DNA from 4 places in the Bacillus sp. NPDC094064 genome. Region 4 is predicted to be linked to each of the others. Evidence: predicted binding sites of a transcription regulator. Region 4 holds the regulator's gene; each other region holds the start of a gene.

Region 1 (5,077 bases), on a different contig from region 4:
GTCATATTTAAGTCAGCCCATACGTTAGGTAAATCTTGTTTCTTAACACCATATAAGCCGATTCGGCTCGCACCTGTAATTTTCACAAGAGGCACATCGTACTTTTTCGCAACTTCAGCAATTTTCATTAAATCATCTGCTGTTGTAACGCCTCCGTACATACGTGGAATAACAGAGAATGTACCATCGTGCTGGATGTTACCATTCATTCTTTCATTAACGAAACGGGATGCTTTATCATCTTCATATTCTTCTGGAATCGCCATACGTAAATAGTAGTTCAAAGCAGGACGACATTTCGAACAGCCATCTTCATGTACAAAACCAAGAACATTTCGTACTTCTTTTGGAGATTTTAAACCTTTCTCGTGAATGGCCGTTACGACTTCATCTCGTGATAAACTTGTACATCCGCACATACCAGCAGACTGCGCAGAAGCATCAAAGGCATCTCCGAGTGTATGAGATAAAACTTGTTCCACAAGCGGACGACATTTACCACAAGATCCTGCGGCTTTCGTGCATCCTTTTACCTCTTCAAAAGTAGTTAATTCTTGCTCTAAAATGGCATGAACGATTGTACCTTTCGTAACACCATTACATCCACAAATCGTGTCATCCGCACTCATTGTAGCAACGTCAAGTTCACTTTCTTCACCAGCTTTGTGAAGAAGGGAAGCGGTTGTATATTCTTGTATATCTTCTTCTTTCTTTAACATGCTAAAGAGTCGTGTACCATCAGCAGTATCCCCGTATAAAACGATACCAACGACTTTATTGTCACGAATTAATACTTTTTTATAGGAACGTTTACATTCATCAAAGATTGATATTGCTTTCGTTTGATCATCTTCATAAATTTGGCCAGCAGAGAATAAATCACAACCAGCGACTTTTAATTGCGTACCAACGATACTGCCCGTGTATCCATTCGTTTGTAAATTCGTTATATGTTTCGCTAATATTGTGCCTTGTTCATAGAGAGGGGCAACAAGTCCATATGCGATACCATCATGTTCTGCACATTCACCAACTGCATAAATGGATTCATCATTTGTTAGCATATAGTCATTGACTACAATGCCGCGATTGACAAGTAAACCAGCATCTCTTGCTATTTGAGTATTTGGGCGTATTCCGACAGCCATTACGATTAAATCACAATCTACAACTTCACCATCTTCAAATTGAATGCCCTCAACATGTTCTGTACCAAGAATTTTTACAGTTTTCTTTTCCATTAGAAACTTCATGCCTTGTGTTTCTAAATCTTCACGCAGAAGAGAAGCTGCTTTCGTATCTAGTTGTTGCTCCATTAAGCTAGGCATTAAATGAACAACATGTACGTCCATTCCTAAGTCAATAAGGCCTCTTGCGGCTTCTAAACCAAGTAACCCACCACCAATGACAACGGCCTTTTTCTTTTCTTTAGCGGTATCAATCATAAACTGTGTATCTTCAATAGTTCGAAATCCTGTTACACCAGAAAGAGTGGAACCTTCAACAGGTAAAATAAAAGCGCTAGAACCTGTTGCGACAATGAGTTTGTCATATGTAAGAGTACGATTCTTTTCTGTGATAATGATTTTTTCTTCTCGGTTAATATTCTGAACTCTTTCATCTGTATACAAGGTTATCTCATTTTCCTCATACCAACTGTATTCATTCATAATGATATCTTGCATATTTGTTTTTCCTTGTAAAACATGAGAGAGCATAATGCGATTGTAGTTTGGATGCGGTTCATCTCCAAAAATAGTAATCTCATATAAATTACTATCATGTTTTAATATTTCTTCTATACAACGTATGCCAGCCATACCATTTCCGATCATAACTAAACGTTTTTTCATTTTCGTTTCCCCTTTTTATGTGAAATATTGAACAAAGGATTATATTTTTATTATAGAAAATCAAAAAAGGGGGAGATGTGATATTTATCACATCTTTATAATAATTCACAAATTGTTAAAATTCGGATTTGTGTGAGGGGGATGTGGATATTTTTCGCAAAATGAAAAAGCAGGACATAAGTATGTAAACTCATGTCCTGCACTTAATTTATGCTCTCGTAATGGCACGTGGAAATAAAATATTATTTTCTAAATGAATATGCTCAAATAAATCAGACTCTAGCGCTTCAAGACGTTGGTAAACAAGGCGATAAGTGCCACAAGCTCCTTCTGGAGGAGTAAAGTCATTTGTCACTTTGCGAAGTTCTTTTATAATATTTCCAGCGTGATTATGTTCATTTTCTAATTCATCTACTACTTTACGTAACTTTGCATAGTTTTCATCAGTTGGATTTTGTTCGAATTCTAAAATTAATGGGAAATCTTCCGTTTCTTCTTTAATTAAATGTTGTTCTAGTTCCATCTTAAGTTCATGAAATAGCGTATGAATTTGAGCTAAATGAGGCTGACTTGCCCCGTGAACGCGTAATACTTTCGTCACATATGGACTTAGCTGTGGCAATTCTTCATTTAAATAGCGATGATGCTTATTAATTATATAATCAATCAATTCGCGATAAGAAGCATTTTTCCAATCAATTTCAGATTCGTTTAATAGTTTTGTCTTATGATAAAGCGTATTTAATTCTGAAATTACTTCAGAAGCTGATAAATTTCTTTCATTAATTGCATCAATAAGTGGTTTATTACCACCACAACAAAAATCTATTCTATATGATTTAAAAAGATCACTGGATTTCGGAAATTGTGTAACAATCTCACCGACAATAGAAGTTTCAGTAAATGTATGTTCCATATGAATGCCTCCATAAAGTTTATTGTGATAACTAAACTAAGAATAGCAATATACGAAAATGAGTGTGGTGATATAAATCACTTAATATGTGTCATTTTTGAGAATAATAATATGAAATTTATTTAAGGACGCATCTGAAAAAAGGGGAAGAGATATTAAATATAAGACGTTACAGTAAAAAAAGAAGCTTCTATTAAGCTTCTTTTTTTATTATTATTCGCATGCGACTCCATCGCCTTCTCTATCTAGTTTACGACTATATCCTGGTTGACCTTTATATAAAGGAGCTTTCCCGGCAGCTCTAACTGCGGCACAATTTGCGTAGGATACATTACTAGTATTTCCTGCATCTGGTTGCGCTTGGGCTTGCTGCGCTTTTTGCTGTTCTTCTTGTTGTTTACGAGCTAGTTCATCAGCTTGGCGTTTCTGTTCCTCTTGTTGTTTACGAGCCTGTTCATCAGCTTGGCGTTTTTGCTCTTCTTGCTGTTTACGAGCCTGTTCATCAGCCAGACGCTTTTGTTCTTCTTGTTGTTTACGAGCTAGTTCATCAGCCTGGCGTTTTTCATCTTCTTGCTTACGAGTTTTTTCGTCCGCTTCTTTCTTTTCTAGTTCTTTTTTCTTTTCGTTATCTTTTTGTTCTTCATTGTTTGAGGCAACTTTCTTGCTAGTTGCTGTTGTTTTTTCAGAAGAAGGAGTTGAAATACTTGTTAGCGCAACAAAAATGACAAACAATACTGCTGTAATGATAAATTGTTTTTTTGCTACACCGGTTTTCTTAATTACAGATAAAAGTGCTAGAACAAGGAAGAAAATAAATAAGACAAAACTTAATATAGTAAAGAATTCAACAATTGGGTGATTAGAAGTTTCTACCCCAGTAATTATTAATACAATTGAAATCATAAAAAGAATAACGGTAGGACGCCCATATTGTTTTGCTTTTCCATTTTTCTTAAAGAATGAAATGATACATAAGATTAAAAGAATGATAGCAATTAAAAATAAAGCTGCGCCAATATTACTCAAAATAGCCATTTTTATACCTCCATTTGTAAGATTTTCACTATTGATTATATAGGAACTTATTGGATATTACACGTTTTATATAAATTTAGAAAATTAATATTTTTAACAGAATAATTAACAATTAATTTTTATATTAAGAAAAATGGATATAATTACTATTACTTTTTGAAATAAGTTTCATAAATTATAGTATATCGATTGAAAGGAGGAGAGCTGAATGGAATTTCAATTGGTAGTAAATTGTGTATTACAAGAAGGTAATGCGTACTTTTTAGTAACGAAAGTGGACGATGTTATTACGTTAAAAGTACCGATTACAGCAGGAGTTGCAGGATTATTTTTAGCTTTTGGTGTACCAAGATGTTCTTAATTTAAATCCCTATAGTAGAAAGAGGAGGACAAGCCTCTTTCTACTTATACATAATTATATTATGTGAACTACGATACTATTTTTGTAATAGCACGTTTAAAAGGGACATGCATATACTATAATGTTTCATTTGCTGTAATTGATGAACACTAGTCTTAAGAAATGTATGGAGTGAATTTTTTAAAGTTATGAAAATAAAAGAGGTGCTATTATATATGAAAAGACGAACATTTGATATTCCAGTTGTATTGCGAAGAGAGTGGTTTTTAATAGAATTAGCCCATTTAACGAAAAAATATGGAATTGAAATTGCAACTAGCAAAATGGAATATGCACCGTTTTTAAGAGATCAGGTTACGGAATCCCAAATAGGGGCAGGGTTACAATACGATAAATATGATGATGAATATATCATTGATTTATAATAAAGAAGCTACGTATAAAGGGTTATGAATAAGAGACCTTTTATACGTAGCTTTTTATAGTAGAGAAATGTATTGAGAAAATTTTTATGCGTTTACTGAGTAAAGGAATGAGTAAATGATGAGAGAATAACATTTCATAAGAAAGGACAGTTACTATTTATTTTATCTACAAAAATAAACTAGAGTAAAATTAGTGCTTCCTTTCAAAAAAGGGGGAATGTTAATGAGGATTTTGCAAAGGTGTATGATACTATTTCTCGCATTTATTATTATGGCTCCATTGGTTGTTAGTACGAAAGTAGAGGCGGAGGGAGTAAAAGAGCTTAAAACTGGATTTCCTGATCAAGAAGTATTTACACCTGGAGAATGGTTTTTAGGTCAAAAGCCAACTAATTATGATGAGAGTAAGCCTCCAATCCTTTTTGTCCAAGGAAGGAATGGTAATGCGGATAGTTGGTATGGAAAGACAGTATATCACGATATAAAT
Region 2 (5,077 bases), on a different contig from region 4:
ATATAAAATAATGCTCGAATTGGATTACGATTTGATAACTTACCACCGATCATATTCCCAATCGCAATTGCAATCCCGTACACTAACAAAATGATTGTAACGGTACTTGCTTTAAATCCGGTTACTTCTTGTAATAGCGGTGATAAATACGTAAACGTTACAAATGTTCCCCCGTATCCTAATGCAGTAATGATGAAAACAAGTAATAACCTTCCGTTCGTAATCAATTTGAACTGATCACGAAATGATACGGACGTACCTTTTTTCAAATTAGACGGGACTAATATACTATTTGCAATTAAAGCAACAATTCCAATTACAACAATTACCATAAAGGAAGCTCTCCAGCCAAATTGCTGACCAATAAACGTTCCAATTGGTACACCTGTGATCGTCGCAACCGTTAAACCAGTAAACATAAACGCAATTGCACTAGCTCGTTTATTCTCTGGTACAAGTGCGGCTGCAATCGTGGATCCGATCGACATAAAAACGCCGTGTGCGAAAGCAGATACAACTCTCGCGATAAGTAAAACAGTGAAACTTGTCGCCACAGCTGCAATTCCATTACCAATAATGAAAATAATCATAATCCACATTAATAACGTCTTTCGCGACATACTAGCTGTTAACGACGTTAACACTGGGGCGCCAAACGCTACCCCTAACGCATATAAAGAAACAGTTAAACCAGCTGTTGTGACAGAAACATGTAAATCTTCCGAAATGGATGGTAATAAACCCACACTTATAAATTCGGTCGTTCCTATTCCAAACGCACTAATAGCTAATGCTAACAAAGCAAACATACTTCTTCGATTCGTCTGAACCTCCGAAGATGATATTGTATATGAACTCAATTGAATTCCTCCTTATTACAAGAAATCCAATCATAATAGTGTGATAAAAAGGCCCTTTTATCTTCTAAAAAATATATTTACTCTCTACAAATGCTATTATGAATGGTTTCATTCCTTTTTGAAAGAACGCACTTTTAAGTACGATAGGCACCAAAAAGTAACATAGGCACTTTTTAGTACCGTACTACTCATTTGCCTCTTACGTATGCTATTATGAAACATATTCAACATAATAAAAAGTACGTACTTTAAAGTGCTATAGGCACTAAAAAGTAACATTTACATTATTTAGCTTCTTTCGTTGAAAAGTATAAATCCATATTCATCAAAGGAGATTTTTTATATGAAGAAATACAATATTCCTGTAGAAGCGACTTTAGAGGTTATCGGCGGAAAATGGAAAGTCGTAATCCTTTGCCACTTACAGAAAGGCACAAAAAGAACGAGTGAACTCAAACGTTTAATGCCTGGTATTACGCAGAAAATGTTAACTCAGCAATTACGTGAATTAGAAGAAGACGGAGTTATTCAAAGAAAGGTATACAACCAAGTACCCCCAAAAGTAGAATATTCTCTTACTGACTACGGCTGGTCTTTAGAAGCCATTCTTGATTCTCTTTGCACTTGGGGCGAATGCCATCTTGAAAAAGGCGGTAACACATCGATGCTTATGACAGAAGCTGAACAATAAGAAAAAGGAAAAAAAGAACAGTAATTTGTTCATTTTTTCCTTTTTTTCTTCATATATATGTACATTTCTCATTCAAACAAAATATTTTATGCGCTTTCATGCCTTGTCAGTACTAGGTTATGCACTTAATATCAAATAATTAGGAATCATTTTTATGTTAACATAGGTGTATATAGTATATAATATAAGATATATATTATATACACTTTCCGATAAAGGACCTTTCCATTATGCGGACAAGCCATGTATCGGACAGTTCATAAATAATAGGTAAGACGTTATGGTTTTAGATTTATGATTTCAGCTTATTTGTTATCATAAATTTAAAGGCATTTTATTGTGTTTTGTGAAACTTTGTATAAAGTTTCGTAAACGGTTACTATCTTACTTATCAAAAATAAGAGTATTGCTATCGTAAAGGAGAATTGGAGATGCCAGAAACTATGACTCAAACAAAGCCAGAACAAGAAACTGTACAAATTTCTGCTAGCCAAGGACAACTTGATGTACTTGATCAGTTGTTAAAACCTGAGGTACAAGAATCATTAACAACACTAGTAGAACAGCTTCCAAAATTAACTGAGCTTGTTAACATTTTAACTAAATCTTATGACTTCGCTCAAACTGTTGCTACTGATGAAGTATTAAAAAGCGACACTGTTGGTGCAATCACAGAGCTTGTAGAACCTGTAAAAGATACAGTGAAAAGCATGGCTGCGACTGCAATCGAAGCGAAAGATCGTGCTGACGAAAGTAATGAAGTTATCGGCCTATTCGGTCTATTGAAATTACTAAAAGATCCACAAGCACAAAAAATGTTCCGCTTTGTGAACGCATATCTTCAAATTAGTGCAGAACGCAACAATAAATAATTGAATTTATAACAACAATTAGTAAAGACGGGGGATATCATACTATGTCAAAACAAATTGTCATCTTAGGCGCTGGTTATGGCGGTCTTCTTGCCGCTTTAAACGTACGTAAATATTACAGCAAATCAGAAGCACAAGTTACAGTGATTAACCAATACCCAACACACCAAATCATCACTGAACTACACCGCCTTGCAGCTGGTAACGTTGCTGAGCAAGCAATTGCAATGCCACTTACAAAGCTTTTCAAAGGTAAAGACATCGATCTTAAAATCGCAACAGTTGAGTCATTCTCTGTTGATAGCAAAGAAATCAAACTAGCTGGCGGCACTACTTTATCTTACGATGCACTTGTAGTTGCTTTAGGAAGTAAAACTGCTTACTTCGGTATTCCAGGACTAGAAGAAAACAGCATGGTATTAAAATCTGCTGCTGATGCAAACAAAATCTACAAACACGTTGAAGACCGTATTCGTGAATACGCGAAAACGAAAAACGAAGCTGATGCTACAATCGTAATCGGTGGTGGCGGATTAACTGGCGTTGAGCTAGTTGGTGAGCTTGCTGACATTATGCCTAAACTTGCAAAAAGCCACGGCGTAAATCCAAAAGAAGTGAAACTTCTTCTTGTTGAAGCAGGTCCAAAAATCCTTCCAGTATTACCGGACCACTTAATCGAACGTGCAACTACTAGCTTAGAAGCACGCGGCGTTACATTCTTAACTGGTCTTCCTGTAACAAACGTTGCTGGCAATGAAATCGACTTAAAAGACGGTCAAAAACTTGTTGCTAACACATTCGTTTGGACAGGCGGCGTACAAGGTAACCCATTAATCGGTGAATCAGGTCTTGAAGTTAACCGTGGTCGTGCAACAGTTGATGCATACCTACAATCTACTTCTCACAAAGACGTATTCGTTGCTGGAGACAGCGCTGTTGTCTTCGCTCCAGACGGACGTCCATACCCACCAACTGCACAAATCGCTTGGCAAATGGGTGAGTTAATTGGATACAACTTATACGCAGCACTAGAAGGCAAAGCATTCGAAGAGTTCGCACCTGTAAACTCTGGAACACTTGCTAGTCTAGGACGTAAAGATGCTGTTGCTACAATCGGAGCAAGCAATACTCCACTTAAAGGCTTACCAGCATCATTAATGAAAGAAGCAAGTAACGTTCGTTACTTATCACACATTAAAGGTCTATTCAGCTTAGCTTACTAATCTGAATATAAGCCCGAATCATGCCCAGCATGGTTCGGGCTATTTTTATCCGTAATTTTCTCTAACTTATTTATTCGGCAGAAGAATACTATAATCCTCTATAATTATCAAAATATACTGACTCTTTTTAGTAGAAGCTGTCCCGTTTGGAACAGCTTCTATTGTCATTTTTTGTCGGTAAATCGATATATCGGGAACATCGCTGATATATTTTGACTTGCGGTCGATATATTTTAAAAATCGCCGATATAATTCGAGTTACGGTCGATATATTCGAAAAATCGCCGATATAATTTTTCGATTGTATTCGTTATCCTAGCTTCACTAAACTGTAGTTCTTCTTCCCTTTACGGATAATAATAAATCTTCCATCAAATGAATTTTCTACAGTTACATCCGTACCAACATCTGTTACTTTTTCACCATTCATAGAAATCGCGCCATTATTAATGTCTTCACGTGCTTGTCGTCTAGATGGTTCAATTCCTAAATCAACTAGCCACTCTACGATGTTTTTCTTCTCTTTTGAAGACTCGAATGTTGGCATCTCTTTAAAACCTTGTTCAATTTCATCAGCTGTTAACGTTTTAATATCTCCGCTAAATAACGCTGCTGTAATTTTCACAGCCTGCAGGAACGCTTCTTCACCATGAACGAACTTCGTCATTTCTTCTGCTAATACCTTTTGCGCTTCACGTTTATGAGGCTCTGCTTCTACCTTTGCTGCTAATTCATCAATGCGCTCTTTCGTTAAGAACGTAAAGTATTTCAAGTATTTCACCACATCACGATCATCTGTATTTACCCAGAACTGGTAAAATTCAAACGGTGTTGTTTTTTCAGGATCAAGCCAAACCGCACCGCCTGCTGATTTACCAAACTTCGTACCATCTGATTTTAATAATAACGGAATTGTTAGTCCAAATACTTTCGCCTCATGACCTTCTAACTTACGAATTAAATCTAAACCGCTCGTAATATTTCCCCATTGGTCACTACCACCAATTTGTAGTTGAACATCTTCTTTCGTGTATAAATGATGGAAATCCATCGCCTGCAAGATTTGGTACGTGAATTCAGTGAAAGAAATTCCCGTATCTAAACGACTTGCGACAATATCCTTCGCTAACATGCTATTAACGCTAAAGTTTTTCCCGTAATCACGTAAAAACTCGATAATGTTGATTTCATGTGTCCAGTCGTAGTTATTTACCATCTTCACTTCGCTATTCCCACCGAAATCAAATAGCTTTTTCATTTGCGCTGTTAACGCATCCACATTATGCTGAACGACTTCTAACGTTTGAAGCTGGCGCTCTGATTGACGTCCACTTGGATCACCAATTGTTCCAGTTGCTCCGCCAATTAAAATAACAGGATGATGGCCAGCTAACTGGAATCTCTTCATCATCATAAACGGAATCAAATGCC
Region 3 (5,077 bases), on a different contig from region 4:
TTTTTCACATACTAGTAAAAGCAAAACGAAAGGAGTGATATGTGACATGAAACGGATTAATATTAGCATGAGTCCTCCCCGCGTTCTTACTTTATCTTTTATTGTGTTATCAATTGTTGGCACATGCTTATTAAAATTACCAATTGCTACAACAACGTCTATTTCATGGCTCGATGCCTTATTTACAACCGTTTCTGCTTGTACTGTTACTGGGCTTGGTGTTGTGGATACTGGAAAAGTATTTACTTTATTTGGACAGTGTGTCATTTTAACGCTTATACAAGTGGGTGGGCTTGGCATTATGAGCTTTGCTGTTTTAATTGCGATTATGCTCGGTAGAAAAATCGGGCTTCAAAACCGAATTTTACTGCAACAAGCATTAAATCAAACGAATATCGGCGGGGTCATTCGTCTTGCCAAATCATTATTTTTATTCTCTTTTACAGTTGAATGTATCGCTACTTTGTTTCTCTCTTTTGAATGGGTACCCAAATACGGGATTGCGAAAGGGATATATTATAGTTTTTTTCATTCGATCTCAGCCTTTAATAACGCTGGTTTTTCTGTGTGGAGTGATAATTTAATGTCCCATTCCCATAGCATTCTTGTCAATCTTGTTATTTCCTCCCTCATCATTTTAGGTGGGATTGGTTTTACAGTCATCATAGATATCAAAAGAAAGAAAAATTTTAAAAACCTTACTTTACACTCAAAACTTATGCTCTCTTCTACTCTAATCGTAAATATTATTGCTACCGTTTTAATTTTTATATTCGAGTTCCATAACTCCCTTTCTATGAGAGGATTTACCCCTTTTGAAGAAGGAATGGCCGCTTATTTCCAAGCAATTTCAACGCGAACTGCCGGGTTTAATACAGTTGATATTTCTGCATTATCCAAACCTTCCCTACTATTAATGATGCTCCTTATGTTTATTGGCGCTGGTAGTGCTTCAACTGGTGGTGGAATTAAGTTAACAACCTTTTTAATTATGCTTTTTGGCGTATTTAAATTTTTACAAGAACAAGATGATATTGTCGTGTTTAAAAAATCCATTAAAGATACTCTCATTGTCAAATCATTAACCATTACTATTATTTCCATTTCATTTATCTTTTTTGCTATTTTAATTTTGAGTATTACTGAGCGTGTTCCTCTATTGATGAGTGCTTTCGAAGTATTTTCAGCATTCGGTACTGTCGGCCTCAGCATGAATTTAACACCCCACTTAACTATGATCGGAAAAACTATTATTATCTTTATGATGTTCTTTGGCAAAATGGGACCTTTAACATTGGCCTTTTCATTTGCACGTAAAAAGAACCGAAAAATAAAATATCCGAATGAAGATATTTTAACAGGTTGACAACCGTATAAATTATCCATATAATGAGAATACAATAGCATATCTCCAAAGGGGAGTAGCGTCCAAGAATTATTTCTTGGAAACAAAGTCGTCATTACGTAGAACTTAGTTCTTCCGGCTTTGTTGGCATTTTCATTACATATGTCTAGCAAGACCTTTGCCTATTAACGGCAGAGGTCTTTTTTGTATTCATTACCAAATTATTCCAAAGTTAATAGGCAGGAGTATGGGGAAACTAAATAGTGGGGAAATTCTTCACTTATTTAGTACTTATAGAAATGAGAGGAGAATGTACATGGATGTATCATTATTATTGGAGTATGGTTGGGTATTACTCATCCTAATTGCACTAGAGGGGATTTTAGCGGCTGATAACGCTCTCGTTCTGGCAATTATGGTAAAACATTTACCAGAAGAAAAACGAAAGAAAGCACTATTTTATGGATTAGCAGGGGCATTTGTTTTCCGCTTCGGATCACTATTTATGATTTCATTTCTAGTCGATGTATGGCAAGTGCAAGCAATTGGTGCCATTTATCTTATGTTTATCGCTGGTAATCACTTATTTAAAACGTATGTTAAAAAGAACGCACCTGAAGAAACAGAAGAAAAAGAAACAGAGAAAAAGCAAGAGAACTTTTGGTGGACTGTCTTTAAAGTCGAAGTTGCAGATATTGCCTTCGCAGTTGATTCTATTTTAGCTGCCGTTGCATTAGCAATGACTTTACCAAAAACAGGGTTAGGTACGATTGGTAGTCTTGATACAGGGCAATTTATCGTTATCTTTACAGGTGGACTTATCGGATTAGTTATTATGCGATTTGCAGCATCTGCTTTCGTACAAATATTAAAACGTAAACCAGGACTTGAAACTGCAGCATTTTTAATTGTAGGTTGGGTTGGTGTGAAATTAGCAGTGTATACGTTAGCACACCCTGCTTTAGGTGTCCTTCCACACTCATTCCCAGAATCTACTCCGTGGAAGCTTACATTCTGGGGTGTATTAGTTGGAATCGCAGTTTGTGGTTGGTTCTTCTCAAAAGAAGTAGAAGTAAAAGTAGAAAAGAATTTAGACGAAAAAGCGCTGTAATTACAGCGCTTTTTCTTTTCCCTTTCTATTTTCAGAAAAAATTCCATTATACTACCTTTTGTAAACGCTTCCCTTCTGTATGTATGTCCTTTTTGTGAAATATTGAACAAACTTATTGAAAACGAGAACAAATCCATGTACTTTATTCATATAAAGAGTATTTAGAGACGATGTATTAAAGGAGCGTATTATTCATGCTAGAACAAGGATTAGATTATGTTGTCAAACTGGCTAAGAGCAAGAAGCAGATGCTAGATACAAATCCAATGCAATATTTCATCCGTGCTGCACTTGCTGGCGTTTATATCGGTTTTGTTATTGTACTATGTTTTAAATTAGGTAACTTTTTTCACATTGCAGATTCACCAGCAACCTATTTAGCTGAGTCCATGTTTTTCGGAATTGCTCTCGTACTTATTATATATGGCGGTGCTGAATTATTTACTGGAAATACAATGTATTTCACAGTGGCAACTTTACGAAAAGAAACAACGATTTCTGATACACTTCGTAACTGGGGTGCTTGTTATGCAGGTAACTTAGCTGGCGCTTTATTCTTTGCCTTACTATTTTACGCAACTGGCATTTTTGGAGCAATCGATCACGGTCATTTAATGAATACAGTCGTTGAAGGAAAAATGAACACACCTACAATGCAATTATTCTTTAAAGCGATTTTATGTAACTGGCTCGTATGTCTTGCCTGCTTCTTACCTTCTCAAGTAAAAGGCGATACAGCAAAAATATTGATGATAATGATGCTCGTTTTCACATTCTTCTTGTCTGGCTATGAGCATAGCATTGCAAACTTATCTCTGTTTGCCTTATCTTTAGTTTCACCACATCCTGATACAATTACTTTTGCGGGTGCTATTCATAACTTAATTCCAGTTACAATCGGTAACATTATTGGCGGATCCGTATTTGTCGGTATGGTTTATCATTACTTAACAAAGAAAGCACCTACTGTTAAACAGGAAGAAACTGAATTAGCAGTAGCTCAAACAGAGGAAATCATTCCTTTACAAGCACATATGAAACATTAAAAACTCCAAAGTATCACTTTGGAGTTTTTAGCTCCCTACATATTTAACGACAATATGAGGATCAATCTCTCCTTGCTCTTTCCCTCTTTCTATTCTTCGCTTCATTTTATGCATACCAATGACATCATTTGTATGCAAGTGAATTTCCTTAACATATAATCGCTCTTCACAAAAAGCATCTACGAAATCAAGCCCATTACTTTGTCTCCATCCCATATTAAAATCAAGAGAAAGAATATTCACATCATAATCCCGAACCATTTGCAAGGCACATTCTACTGTAGTTGCTAGCACATATCCGAACAGACAAATTCTTTGATCATCCATATACACATTCATTTTCTATTTCCTCTCTACTTTGAATATGCGATCAATACATAACATATTGCCCCAAGGCTAATAAAAGGTCCAAATGGAATTTGGGTTCTTATTTTAATACGTTTTAATGCTATACCAATCCCGAAAAAACAAAGACTAAAGCAAGATGATAAAAGTAAAATCATAAAACTCCCTTTCACTCCTACTACAAACCCAAGTAACGAAAGTAATTTCACATCCCCTCCGCCAAGACCCTTTGGATAAATCCTTCGCACACAATATAACAGAATAAAAATAATCCCACTGCCTGCTATACTATCTATCCAAGTAACTAACGGTACAAAAATACATTCTAAAGTAAGCAAAAAGGCAAACCAAATTAAAATACGATTAGGTATTAACATATATACTGCATCTGTAACCGTAATAATGAGAAGTAAAGAAAAGAGCGATAAAATAGGAATAAGCTCTCGTTCTATTCCAATTACATATACAGTAAGAACAAACAAACTCCCTGTAATAAATTCAAATGCTATGTACAAACTTGAGATTTTTCTTTTACAATTCGTACAACGCCCTTTCTGCATACAAAATGAAATGATTGGAATCAATTCTTTTGGCTGTAACGTATACTTGCAGTAGTGACAATGCGAACGCGGTGTAATAATAGATTCCCCTACAGGAATCCTCATTGCGATTACCATAAAAAAAGAACCAAACACCATACCCACTAACAATGCATATACATAAGTGAACATCCCTTCCTCTCCTTTCCAAAAGAACATAGCAAAAAAAGGAGAGAACTTCTACTTCATATTATCCTTTATTCTACTAAAAAAGCAGGCCATTTTCTGGCCTGCTTTCCCCTATTTTATACGATGAAATATACTGCTTTTAATGGTCCGTGTACTCCGACAACAAGATTCATTTCAATATCAGCCGAGTTACTAGGTCCCGTAATAAAGTTAATACAAGATGCTACCTCTTCGCCCTTTTCTACACGGGCGTTCATATGCTGAACTGCTTGCGTAATACGAGGCACAAGTGTTTCACGTGGAATAATAGCAAAATATACAGTCGGTAAAAAGTGTAAAGAACGTCCTTGCCCTTTATGACTTTGTACAACAATTGTACCGGATTCAGCTAATGTATAATCACTAAATGCAATACCAATATTCGCCCGTTCAGCTAAACGCATATTTTCTTCTTTTCTCTCTGGATCCCATACATTTACTTCAATATCATGCTTTGGCAGTT
Region 4 (5,077 bases):
AGCAACACGCTCACCATTTTCAAGCACTCGACCAGTACCTGCTGCAACAACTTTACCCTCTTGTGGTTTTTCTTTTGCAGTGTCTGGTAATACAATACCACTTGCTGTTTTTTCTTCTGCTTGAACAAGCTCAATTACAACGCGATCACCTAATGGCTTTAGCATGAACAATAACCTCCTCATTTTGTTATGTAAATTTTATTTATTAGCACTCAAGTCACCCGAGTGCTAACACACTTATAATAATAAATAATCTCAATTTCTTTTGCAAGTAAAAAAATCATAATTTTTTCGCAAATCACTATATACTTTTCTATATAAAATTCTTCTTCTACTAGCTTTACTATATGAATCGTTGTTTCCACTGCTCGTATGTTACAATATGAAGGACACCCTAAGTTGTTTTCGCTACATACACAGCTTTTTCCTGTCTTCTATTTTAATTTCCAATACAGATTTACAAAAAAATCATAATTCGAATGAAAGTTTATATCGTAGGTAGCATATTACATGTTATCCTGCCTTATCTCATAAACTAGAGTTAGAAAGGATGGTTAAACCATTTGAAGAAACAATATTGGTGGGTTATCGTTACATATATTTTAATGCAGTTATCCGGAATTGTTGGATTGCCATTACTCTTAAAAACAGGTCTCTATGATAATAGAGGATTAACCACTGAAGAAAAAGGGCAAATCATAACTGGACATTGGGCTATCATTAGCTTCTTTATTGCATTATGCATCGTACTTTGGTTACTTAGAACAGATATTCGTGACAGGCATTTAGATGCAATGCGCTCTTCTGTTCCAGCTACAGTTGGATGGATTTTTATCGGGTTCTTCTTAGCATTTTTCTCACAAAGTATTGCTGGTATGATTGAAATGTATTTACTAGGTATTAAACCTGGATCTGAAAATACAGCAAGACTTATGGACATCGCAAGAACAACACCTTGGTTCCTTATTGTTGTATCTATAATCGGACCTATCCTAGAAGAAATCGTATTTAGAAAAATTTTATTTGGTACACTTTACAAGAAGTTTAACTTCTTTATTGCCGCTATCATTAGTTCTCTTGTATTTGCGGCGATTCATTTTGATTTCACTCACTTATTGGTATACACTGCTATGGGGCTCGTATTCGCCTTTTTATATGTAAAAACGAAACGTATTATCGTTCCAATTGCAGCTCATGTTGCGATGAATACACTCGTTGCAATGGCTCAAATTGCAGTAAGCAATGAGCAAATTCAAGAGATGATTAAAGAAGCTGAAAAAATGCAAGGCTTTATCGGAGGATTTTTAGTATGAGAAACTCACCATTGTTCATGGCTGCATTGTATTTCCTTCTCGGATGTATCTTTACACGTTTCGCCATTACGAACGTAACAGATACAATCTGGAATATGTGGACAATACTATTTGCAGTTATGGCAACAATTGATTTTAATTTGGCACTTCGCCTTATATTAGTTAAATTCACACAGAAGAAACAATAATAAAACGCAGAGGTCGCTTCCTCTGCGTTTTATTGTGGATAATTTTTCAAAAAGTAAACGAGTGTTTGTAACTCTACAGCTAAATCAATATGATGAATTCTTATATTCTCTGACACATTTAAGCGCGCTGGTGTAAAGTTTAAAATACCGTGCACGTTTGTTTCTGCCAATCTATCGGCTACAGATTGCGCTACTGTAGCGGGTACTGTTAATATTGCCACTTGTATATCAGTCGATAAACGTTCTTCTAATTCATCTAAATGATATACAGGAATGCCCCCGATTTCTGTTCCAACTTTCTCTTCACTAACATCAAATGCCATTTCAATCTTTGTATTATTGTTTTTCGTGAAATTATAATGTAAGAAAGCTGTTCCTAAATTACCTACTCCAATAAGTGCTACACGTGTTATATCATCTTGGTCGAGTGTTTCCCGGAAAAATGATAATAAATAATTTACGTTATATCCATATCCTTTTTTCCCTAACGCTCCAAAGTACGAGAAATCTCTTCGAATAGTTGCGGAATCAACCTTTACCGCTTCACTCAATTCGGCTGATGAAACACGTTGCTTACCAGAAAGAGATAAGTTTTGGATAAATCGATAGTATAGAGGCAATCGCTTAGCAGTGGCTTGTGGAATTTTTTGCTGATCCATATAACCTCTCCTCTCTTCCTATCTTGATTCATATACTTTAATCAAATACAGAAGTTTAGCACTCATTAAATTCCTTGTATAATAGAAAGAAGAAGTATTCTCTCTGTATTTTAAACTATACACTATTTTTAGTATGATTGAGAAATATAAACATGGCAAAGTTAAGAAATTATTTGAGGTGAAAACATTGATTTTATTACAAGTAAATGGACTTTCGAAATTATACGGTGCAGAAACGATTCTTGCCAACATAAAATTGGAAGTGCAAACGAAAGATCGCATCGCACTAGTCGGACGAAACGGGGCCGGGAAATCTACATTATTAAAAATAATTGCTGGAGAGCTATCTCATGATGGCGGCGAAATTATAAAACCGAAAGATGTCTCAATTGGGTATTTAGCTCAAAATACTGGATTAGAAACGTCTTTAAAAATTTGGGATGAAATGTTAACCGTCTTTACGCACTTGCAGCAAATGGAAACAAAACTTCGAAGGCTTGAGCAAGAGATGGGAAAAGAAGAAAACTTTTCAAACGCAGCCACATATGAAAAATTACTAGCTGATTATGATCAATTACAATTAGACTATAAAGATCAAGGTGGCTATCAGTATGAAGCAGACATTCGCGCGATTTTAAGCGGTCTTGGCTTCCCAGTTGAAACGCACCAGACGACAATCTCCACTTTAAGCGGCGGACAAAAAACACGATTAGCTCTCGGGAAATTATTATTAACGAAACCAGACTTACTTATTTTAGACGAGCCTACAAACCATTTAGACATCGAAACATTAACATGGCTTGAACAATATTTACAAGGCTATCCTGGCGCAATACTAATCGTTTCTCATGACCGTTATTTCTTAGACAAACTCGTTACGCAAGTATATGAAATTTCGAATAAAGAAAGCAGACGATTTGTTGGTAACTACAGTAAATATTTAGACTTAAAATCAGCTTTATACGAGCAAGAAATGAAGCGTTATGAAAAACAACAAGATGAAATCGCTAAACTTGAAGATTTCGTACAAAAGAATATAGCTCGTGCCTCTACGACGAAACGTGCACAAAGCCGCCGTAAACAATTGGACCGAATGGAATTATTAACAAGACCATTAGGTGATTCTAAGTCAGCATCCTTCCACTTCGATATTGAAAAACAAAGTGGGAATGATGTTTTACAAGTAAAAGATGCAACTATCGGCTATGATGCAGACCCGATTATTGAACATGTAACTATGCGCTTAACGCGCGGGGATAGTGTTGCTTTAGTTGGACCAAACGGAATTGGAAAATCCACATTGTTAAAGTCCATTGTGAATAAGTTACCATTATTAAATGGTAATGTTTCTTTCGGATCCAACGTATCTGTTGGTTATTACGATCAAGAACAAGCCAATTTAACATCTTCTAAGCGCGTGTTAAATGAACTATGGGATGAATATCCACTGCAACCTGAAAAAGAAATTCGCACGATACTAGGTAACTTTTTATTCACAGGGGATGATGTACTGAAGCCAGTATCTTCTCTTAGTGGTGGACAAAAAGCTCGATTAGCTCTTGCAAAACTTATGATGCAAAAATCTAATTTGTTAATTCTCGATGAACCGACGAACCATCTTGATTTAAATAGTAAAGAGATTTTAGAGAATGCTTTAATTGATTATCCAGGGACTCTTCTATTCGTCTCACATGACCGCTACTTCATTAATCGCGTAACGACAACTGTTGTTGAGTTATCAACAGAAGGTGCACAAGAGTATTTAGGGGATTATGATTACTACGTTGAAAAGAAAAATGAAATGATTGAACGTGCAGAGCTTGAACAGCAAGAAAATGACGTGCCTGTTCAAAAGGTGGTTGCACAAGAAAAGTTAAATTATCTAGAAGAAAAAGAACGTAAAAAACTAGAGCGTCAACGCACTAGAAAAATTGAAGAACTGGAACAAAGTATCGTAGAATTTGAAGAAGAAATCGCTACGTTAGAAGATCAGCTTTGCTTACCAGAAATATATGCTGATTATGAAAAGGCTAGTGAAATTACAACTAAAAAACAAACACTACAAGAACAACTTGAAGCTTGTATGGCAGAATGGGAAGAACTGCATTTATAAGAGCATTTAAATAAGAAGGATGTCTCATAAGTCGAGATTTTGACTATGCGACATCCTTTTTGTTTTCTAAAGGGAATCAACGTCATCGTACATGAACATTTTTTTGAATATATCTATCGTAACTTGAAATACATCAACGATTCGACACCAAATATCTATTTACCGACAAAGTTTGACATTGGTACCAATTCGCGGATTAAAAGAAGATTATCTCGAAATATCTTTTCGGATATTCACCATTATTTTATTTCCCGAAAAAGGATATATTCAAAGGTCAGACTTCATTCAGTTTATCCACAATGTTATACACATATCCACCTTTAGTATAATAAACACAGAAATAACTTTTCCACATTATCCACAACTAACAAAAAAGTTATTAACATTTTATATACACAGTAAAAGCCACATTATCAACAGATAATATGGCTTTTATCCACAAGCTGTGGTTAATTTTGTGCATAACTAAGCTTCAATATCTAATCCTGGATTTGCATTTAAAGCTAATGTCGCACGTTTTCCTTGTTCATATGCAATTGTACCTGCCGCTGCAATCATTGCTGCATTATCTGTACATAAAGATAGAGGAGGAATAATTAGCTCTACATTTTCTTTTTGTGCAAATTCTGCTTCTAAACGTGCACGAAGCCCTTTATTTGCGGCCACTCCACCAGCAAGAAGTACTTGCTTTACATTATACGCATCCGCTGCACGAGACGCTTTCGTTACTAGTACGTCAATTACACTCTCTTGAAAACTTGCTGCTAAATCTTCTGGGGCAATTTCTATGCCGCGTTGTTTTGC

What was found. Region 4 encodes Rex, which represses fermentation and respiration genes when NADH is low (regulators of the CRP and FNR family bind a similar motif). Its sites were predicted from a motif close to TTGTGAAATATTTCACAA; they were not measured.
Region 1: nirB (NADPH-nitrite reductase large subunit) is a predicted target of Rex. The motif match lies at 1,871-1,888, and genes of this name have one in related genera.
Region 2: ACQKNI_RS13440 (DUF1641 domain-containing protein) is a predicted target of Rex. The motif match lies at 1,896-1,913, and genes of this name have one in related genera.
Region 3: ACQKNI_RS05300 (formate/nitrite transporter family protein) is a predicted target of Rex. The motif match lies at 2,549-2,566, and genes of this name have one in related genera.

The regions. Positions count from the first base shown of each region.
Region 1 is NZ_JBNNUI010000006.1:263,920-268,996, forward strand. Features, by position in the region: gene nirB (NADPH-nitrite reductase large subunit) at 1-1,853, opposite strand, end outside; gene ric (iron-sulfur cluster repair di-iron protein) at 2,062-2,769, opposite strand; gene ACQKNI_RS16045 (excalibur calcium-binding domain-containing protein) at 2,983-3,804, opposite strand; gene exsG (exosporium protein ExsG) at 4,013-4,165, shown strand; gene ACQKNI_RS16055 (hypothetical protein) at 4,381-4,590, shown strand; gene ACQKNI_RS16060 (esterase/lipase family protein) at 4,814-5,077, shown strand, end outside.
Region 2 is NZ_JBNNUI010000005.1:135,048-140,124, forward strand. Features, by position in the region: gene ACQKNI_RS13430 (MFS transporter) at 1-809, opposite strand, end outside; gene ACQKNI_RS13435 (winged helix-turn-helix transcriptional regulator) at 1,204-1,551, shown strand; gene ACQKNI_RS13440 (DUF1641 domain-containing protein) at 1,983-2,423, shown strand; gene ACQKNI_RS13445 (NAD(P)/FAD-dependent oxidoreductase) at 2,468-3,646, shown strand; gene tyrS (tyrosine--tRNA ligase) at 3,957-5,077, opposite strand, start outside.
Region 3 is NZ_JBNNUI010000002.1:146,730-151,806, reverse strand. Features, by position in the region: gene ACQKNI_RS05310 (TrkH family potassium uptake protein) at 47-1,366, shown strand; yybP-ykoY riboswitch at 1,405-1,571, shown strand; gene ACQKNI_RS05305 (TerC family protein) at 1,662-2,456, shown strand; gene ACQKNI_RS05300 (formate/nitrite transporter family protein) at 2,651-3,502, shown strand; gene ACQKNI_RS05295 (cyclic-phosphate processing receiver domain-containing protein) at 3,530-3,841, opposite strand; gene ACQKNI_RS05290 (prepilin peptidase) at 3,856-4,578, opposite strand; gene ACQKNI_RS05285 (LutC/YkgG family protein) at 4,692-5,077, opposite strand, start outside.
Region 4 is NZ_JBNNUI010000020.1:8,056-13,132, forward strand. Features, by position in the region: gene groES (co-chaperone GroES) at 1-165, opposite strand, end outside; gene ACQKNI_RS25865 (CPBP family intramembrane glutamic endopeptidase) at 564-1,313, shown strand; gene ACQKNI_RS25870 (YdiK family protein) at 1,310-1,501, shown strand; gene ACQKNI_RS25875 (redox-sensing transcriptional repressor Rex) at 1,531-2,160, opposite strand; gene ACQKNI_RS25880 (ABC-F family ATP-binding cassette domain-containing protein) at 2,348-4,273, shown strand; gene tsaD (tRNA (adenosine(37)-N6)-threonylcarbamoyltransferase complex transferase subunit TsaD) at 4,739-5,077, opposite strand, start outside.